DNA from 2 places in the Pseudomonas serbiensis genome. Region 2 is predicted to be linked to the other one. Evidence: riboswitches for the same ligand, from Rfam matches in the RefSeq annotation. Region 2 holds a riboswitch; the other holds the start of a gene.
The links. Region 2 has a riboswitch for cobalamin ahead of Q6A51_RS02285 (CbtB domain-containing protein). Riboswitches for the same ligand answer to the same signal wherever they lie in the genome.
Positions count from the first base shown of each region.

Region 1: linked by a shared signal. The riboswitch ahead of Q6A51_RS14490 (TonB-dependent receptor) and the one ahead of Q6A51_RS02285 (CbtB domain-containing protein) in region 2 are both predicted to bind cobalamin.

Region 1 covers NZ_JAUQOO010000010.1:57,805-61,274, forward strand. The annotation lists gene Q6A51_RS14485 (TonB-dependent siderophore receptor) at 1-1,375, shown strand, start outside; cobalamin riboswitch at 1,488-1,693, shown strand; gene Q6A51_RS14490 (TonB-dependent receptor) at 1,802-3,470, shown strand, end outside.
Region 2 covers NZ_JAUQOO010000001.1:517,718-521,187, reverse strand. The annotation lists gene cobW (cobalamin biosynthesis protein CobW) at 1-816, opposite strand, end outside; cobalamin riboswitch at 925-1,136, opposite strand; cobalamin riboswitch at 1,195-1,410, shown strand; gene Q6A51_RS02285 (CbtB domain-containing protein) at 1,506-1,691, shown strand; gene Q6A51_RS02280 (CbtA family protein) at 1,703-2,407, shown strand; gene Q6A51_RS02275 (cobalamin biosynthesis protein) at 2,388-2,831, shown strand; gene cobM (precorrin-4 C(11)-methyltransferase) at 2,874-3,470, shown strand, end outside.

The DNA of each region.
Region 1 (3,470 bases), on a different contig from region 2:
CGCCAGCCATCAGCGTACCCGGACCAGCCTGACGCCGCCCATGCGCTATGACATAACCACTTTCAGCTCGACCCCAGGTTACAAAGTGCCTTATGACCTGTTTGCGGGCGAGCCGGATTTCGACGACTACGATGGCACCTTGCAGACCTTCGGCTATCTGTTCGAGCAACGCCTGAATGACAACCTGCAACTGCGTCACGCGGCACGCTACTTCGAGTCACGCACCGACTATGACTACATCACCCTGAACAACAGCCGGATCAGCGGTGCCAATCTGTCGAGCCTGTCGCGTACTTACAACTCACGCGAAGACATTGCCACCGGCTGGACCAGTGACAGCAGCCTGCAACTGGATCTGGAAAGCGGGCGCTGGAAACATACCCTGCTGGGCGGCCTGGACTACTACCGCAAGACCTACGACAGCCACCGTTTCAGCGGCAGCGCACCGGCGCTGGACCTTGCCAACCCGGTATACGGCAACCTGCCAAACGTGAACCGCAACATCGACAGCGGCTCGGACCTGCACAGCCATCAGCTCGGCATTTATTTGCAGGAACAACTGAAACTCGATGATCGCTGGCTGCTGATGATCGGCATGCGACAGGACTGGGCCGACAACAGCACCCGCAACTACCGTGACAATTCGCGCAGCACCACTGACGACAGCAAGACTACTGGACGCATCGGGCTGGTCTATCTGGCCGAAAACGGTCTGGCGCCCTATATCAGCTATAGCCAGTCCTTCCTGCCTTCGTCCGGTACCGACGCCAATGGCGATGCCTTCCTGCCGACCGAGGGCGAGCAGTATGAAATCGGTATCCGCTACCAGCCTCCTGGCCGGGAAATGATGATCAGTGCTGCGGTCTACCAGTTGACCCAGAGCAACGTCATCACCTCGATTGCCGGCTCGGACTTCGACGAGCAGACCGGCAAGGAGCGCAGCACCGGTTTTGAAGTGGAAGCCAAGGCCCAGTTGACCCCGCAACTGGCCATGAACGCCGCCTATGCCTACACCGATGCCCATATCATCAAGGATAACGATGAGGTGCTCGAAGGCTCACGTATCGAAGGTACGCCTTACCATAACGCTTCGTTGTGGCTGGATTATCGTTTCGACTCGATGGGCCTCAATGGCCTGTCGATTGGCAGCGGCGTGCGTTATGTCGGCACCACCCACACCTCGCCCAGCGTCACTGACCGCAAGATCCCGGCCTATACGCTGTTCGATGCCCGAATCAGCTATGACCTGGACGACAACTGGCAAGTCAGCGCCAAGGCACAGAACCTCACCAACGAGAAATACCTGTACTGCGCCAACTCATGCCGCTATGGCGATACCCGTAGTCTGGTGGGGGCTGTCAGTTATCGGTGGTGATCTCTTCGCGAATGAATTCGCTCCTACACGGGCTGCGTAGGAGCGAATTTATTCGCGAACCCCCTCACCGCCAACAAACATCAGTCATTGACGACCTCCAGATTCAATGATCTGATGCGCGCCAGTTTCAGGTGTCCCATGCCGCCGTGCATGGGATTAAACGGGAAGCCGGTGCGTCACTCCCAGTGATCAGTCCGGCGCTGCCCCCGCAACGGTAAGCGAGCGAAGCATTCGACAGACCACTGTGCCAAGGCATGGGAAGGTGAATGCTTCATGACCCTCGCAAGCCCGGAGACCGGCCTGCAACCTTGTTTGGCAAACCCGCGGTGGGCGGGCGCAGGCCGGTCTTCGCGGGCTTTTTGCGCCCGCGATTCCCTATGCGTTGTTCCCTCCGGGATTCATTCATTCCTGATTGGCTGGAATCGCATGTCCCGTTCTTCCCTGCTTCAATCCCTGGCGAATCGTTCGCTACAGATCAGCCTTCTCGCGCTCCCGTCCCATGCGTGGGCTGCTGACGAGCAAACCCTGGCACTGCCCTCGGTCGCAATCACTGGCAGCGCCGATACGCCAGTAACCGATCTGGCAACCCCGACGCCCACCGGTTCGCGCCTGAACCTCACGGCACTGGAAACCCCGGCCAGTACCAGCAGCCTCGACAGCCAGATCATCGAAAGCCGCAATAACCTCACCGTTCAGGATGCGGTCACCCGTTCGCCAGGCATCACCAGCATCGCAACGCCTGGCGATGGCAATACCGCGTTGTCCGCACGTGGTTTTACGGGGCATTCCTCGGTCATGACCCTGTTCGACGGCTCGCGCCTGTATACCGGCGCAGGTACTCAGACCTTCCCGGTTGACCCGTTCATGGTCGAGCGTATCGACGTGATCCGTGGCCCGGCTTCAGTACTTTATGGCGAAGGCGCTACCGGCGCCGTGATCAACGTGGTGCCCAAAAAACCTTTCGAGGGCGAGATCCGCAATCGCCTGCGCCTGGGTTACGGTTCCAATGACCGTCAGCAACTGGGCCTCGACAGCGGCGGTTCGCTGAGCGACACCCTGAGCTATCGCCTTACGCTGAATCAGCAGGAAAGCAATGGCTGGGTCGATAACGGCAATTCCCGCAGCCTGGCCATGAGCGCAGCCCTGCGCTGGCAAGCCACCGATGACCTGAGCTTTACCCTCGCCCATGAACGTGGCGACAGCGAGCCGATGAACTACTTCGGCACACCGCTGATCGATGGCCACTACCGCGACAGCCTGCGCGACAAGAACTACAACCTGCGCAATGCCGTGCAACGCTACAACGATGAATGGACCCGCCTGAACACCGACTGGACCATCAACGATAACGTCAGCGCCAGCAACCAGCTCTACTACATCAAGAGCCGCCGCCACTGGCGCAACGCCGAAGTCTATAGCTGGAGCAGCGCTCAGGGTCAGTTGTTGCGTGGCGACTACCTGGAGATCAAGCACGACCAGGAGCAGATCGGCGACCGCCAGAGTTTCACATTCAACCATTCGCTGTTCGGCCTGGACAGCCGCACGGTGGTCGGAGCCGAATACAACAGGATTCGTTTCGACGTCGCCAACAATTCGCCTTACACCGATATCGGTGGTGACTTCATAGACCCATGGAATCCGGCATCCGGTGATTTCCAGAGCCAGTCACCCTTCCTGCCGCTGACCGAAAGCACCACGCGCACCTTTGCCCTGTTTGCCGAAAACCGCCTGCAACTGTCAGACCGCTGGTCCTTGGTGACTGGCATCCGCCGCGACCAGAACCACCTGGACCGCAACGCCCTGCGTACCGATACCCGTAGCGACCGAAGCCTCACCGGCGGTAACTGGCGCGCAGGCCTGGTGTTTGCCGTGACCGATCAACTGTCCCTGTATGGCCAGTACTCCACCAGTGAAGACGGCGTCAGCAACCTCATCAGCATGAACCCGACCCAGCAGCAGATGGACCTGACCGAAGCGAAACAGACCGAGTTCGGCCTCAAGCAACAGTTCTGGGATGGCAGTGGCGAATGGACCCTGGCGGCCTATCACATCGTCAAGAAAAAGCTCCTGGCCATCGACCCGGTGACCCGCCTGA
Region 2 (3,470 bases):
TTCGGCTGGCGGCAGCTTGATGGAGATCGAATCGAATACATCGTGATCGTGGTCATCATGATCATCGTCGTCATGATGGTCATGGTGAGTCTTGCGGCTGTCGATATGCAGTTCCGACTCCGCGCCAATGCCCAGCAGTACATTGATTGGCAGACGGCCATTGCTGGCCTCGATGACCTTGACCGCTGGCGGCAGTTCTTCGGCAACTTCGGCACGTACCGCCGCCAGACCTTCGGGATCGATCATGTCGGCCTTGTTGAGGATCACCAGGTCGGCACTGGCCAACTGATCAGCAAACAGTTCATGCAGCGGGGACTCATGATCCAGATTCGGGTCGAGCTTGCGCTGGGCGTCCACTTGATCCGGGAAAGCCGCGAAAGTGCCTGCGGCAACGGCCGGGCTGTCGACCACGGTTATGACCGCATCGACGGTGCAGGCATTGCGGATTTCCGGCCACTGGAAAGCCTGGACCAGCGGTTTTGGCAACGCCAGACCCGAGGTTTCGATAAGGATGTGGTCCAGGTCGGCGCGACGCGACACCAATTCGCGCATCACCGGGAAGAACTCTTCCTGCACCGTGCAGCACAGGCAGCCATTGGCCAGTTCGTAGACACGACCAGTGGCTTCTTCTTCGGTGCAACCGATGGTGCATTGCTTGAGGATTTCGCCGTCGATGCCCAGCTCGCCGAACTCGTTGACGATCACCGCGATACGACGCCCTTCGGCGTTATCGAGCATATGCCGCAACAAGGTGGTTTTACCCGACCCCAGGAAACCGGTAACGATGGTGACGGGAAGTTTGGCCAGTGTTTTCATCGGATGCCCTTTGGCAATACGGCGGGCAAGCAGGACGAGAACCGTGCGCTGCGCACGGATCGATTCGCCACCGGATCACCCCGCCCGGTTGTAGTGAGAATTCGTGGGCCTGTGGCCCGGTTCGAGGCAGGTCTCCTGGCTGACGGCGGCGTATCGGCGGTGCTGGCCGACAGGCATTCATCGCGCCTTCCCGCTTGCGCAGTGGCCATGCAATGAACATCACCGTTTACAGTTGCGGGGGCAGCTGCGGCTTGGACCGCATTCCCGTCTTAGCTCTACCCTCCTGCAGAAGGCAGAGAACCTCAAGTGCGCAAGGCTACGCAGTGGTCGAGGGCAGGTCAATCGTTCAGATTGACGTTCAGTGGCTGCCATGCTCTCCTATTACAACTTGTTACGGGTGCCCTTCACGGGGTGAAACGGGAAACCGGTGCGCTCATTCACGCATGAGCAAGTCCGGCGCTGCCCCCGCAACGGTAAGCGAGAGAGGGTCAGAACCACTGTGCCACGGCATGGGAAGGTGATCCTGAAGGTGTTGAACGCTGCACATCAACGCCCCTCGCGAGCCCGGAGACCGGCCCGATACTGACTCAATGACACACCCGCGGTGGGCGGGCGCAGTTGAAACCTCCTGGCGCCCGTCAGAAGGTTCCTGTGCGCATGCCCGCCTGTCGAAACCAGAGGGAAGCGCCATGTCCACCATCAGCAGCAGCCAGTCGAGCACAGCCACATCCACCCAGACCCAACGCCTGACCGCCGCCATCAGCGCTGCGATTCTTGGTGCGTGCCTGGTGTATTTCGCCGGTTTCTCGCACATCGCCGCCGTTCACAACGCCGCGCACGACACCCGCCACAGCGCCGCCTTCCCTTGCCATTGAGACCTGACGCCATGTTCAAGCGAATCATCCAGACCGCAGGCTTCAGCGGTCTGCTGGCGGCACTGCTGCTGACCTTGCTGCAAAGCTTCTGGGTCGCGCCGCTGATTCTTCAGGCCGAAACCTACGAAAAAGCACCTGCCGAGCACGTGCATGAACATGATCATGCCGAAGGCGCAGCCGCCGGACACAGTCACGACGAAGAGGCCTGGGAACCGGAAGACGGCTGGCAGCGCATCCTCTCCACAACCGGTGGCAATCTGGTGGTCGCAGTCGGTTTTGCCTTGATGCTGGTCGCGCTCTACACCCTGCGCGCACCGGGCCGCACCTCCCAGGGCGCGCTATGGGGGCTGGCCGGTTTTGCGGTTTTCGTTCTGGCACCAACGCTGGGGCTGCCGCCCGAACTGCCGGGCACTGCGGCCGCCGACCTGAACCTGCGCCAATACTGGTGGATCGGGACTGCGGCTTCCACGGCTGCCGGGCTGGCCCTGATCGCCTTCGGCCAGAACTGGCTGTTCAAAGTGCTGGGCGCGGCCATTCTGGTAGTGCCGCACCTGATTGGCGCACCACAGCCGCTGACCCACGAGAGTCTGGCTCCTGAAGCACTGGAATCACAGTTCATCATGGCTTCGCTGCTGACCAACGCACTGTTCTGGATTGCTCTGGGCCTGATCAGCGCCTGGCTGTTCCGTCGCAACAATGCCGACCTGCACGCCTGATCACACCCCCGCACAGCCCCGTCCTGTCCTTGTGGCAGGCCTGGGCTGCCAGCGTGGCTGCCCATCCACGCACCTGCTGGAGCTGATCGAAAGCAGCCTGAAAGCCCACGCTCTGGAGATCGGAGCCATTACCGCCCTCGCCTCCATCGACCTCAAGCAGGACGAGCCGGGCTTGCTGGAGCTGGCTGAATACCTGTCAGTACCGCTGATTTTCTTCGATGCCTCTCAACTGGCACGATACGAACCGCAACTGACCCATCGCTCGCCAACGACGTTCCAGCACACCGGCTGCCACGGCGTTGCCGAAAGTGCAGCGCTGGCACTGGCCAGCCAGTTGGGCAACAGCCCTGCAACACTGGTGATCGAACGCCAGAAAAACATCAGGGCAACATTTGCCTTGGCACGCGCCCCTGGGCAGGGTTGATAATCCGCTGCTCATTTATCCCGCTCGATTCAGGAGAATCCATTGACCGTCTTTTTCATCGGTGCAGGCCCAGGCGACCCGGACCTCATCACCGTCAAAGGCCAACGACTGATCAACAGCTGCCCGGTCATCATTTACGCGGGTTCACTGGTGCCAGTCGCGGTGCTGGATGGCAATCGGGCCATTCAGGTGGTCAATAGTGCCGAGTTGCACCTGGAGCAGATCATTGCCTTGATGAAATCTGCTCATGAACAGGGCCGGGATGTGGCCCGCGTGCATTCCGGTGACCCGAGCCTGTACGGTGCGATTGGCGAACAGATTCGTTGCCTGCGCGAGCTGGGAATTCCCTTCGAGATCATCCCCGGCGTAACAGCCACGGCGGCCTGCGCAGCACTGCTGGGCACCGAACTGACACTGCCGGACATTTCCCAGAGCGTGATCCTGACCCGCTATGCCGACAAGACCTCAATGCCACTTGGCGAGGAGCTGGCAAGCCTGGCACAGCATCGCGCCACCATGGCCATTCATCTGGGGGTCAATAATCTGCAGAAAATAGTGGAAGAGCTGACGCCGCATTACGGCCCCGACTGCCCCATAGCCGTGGTGCATCGCGCAAGCTGGCCGGATCAGGACTGGGTT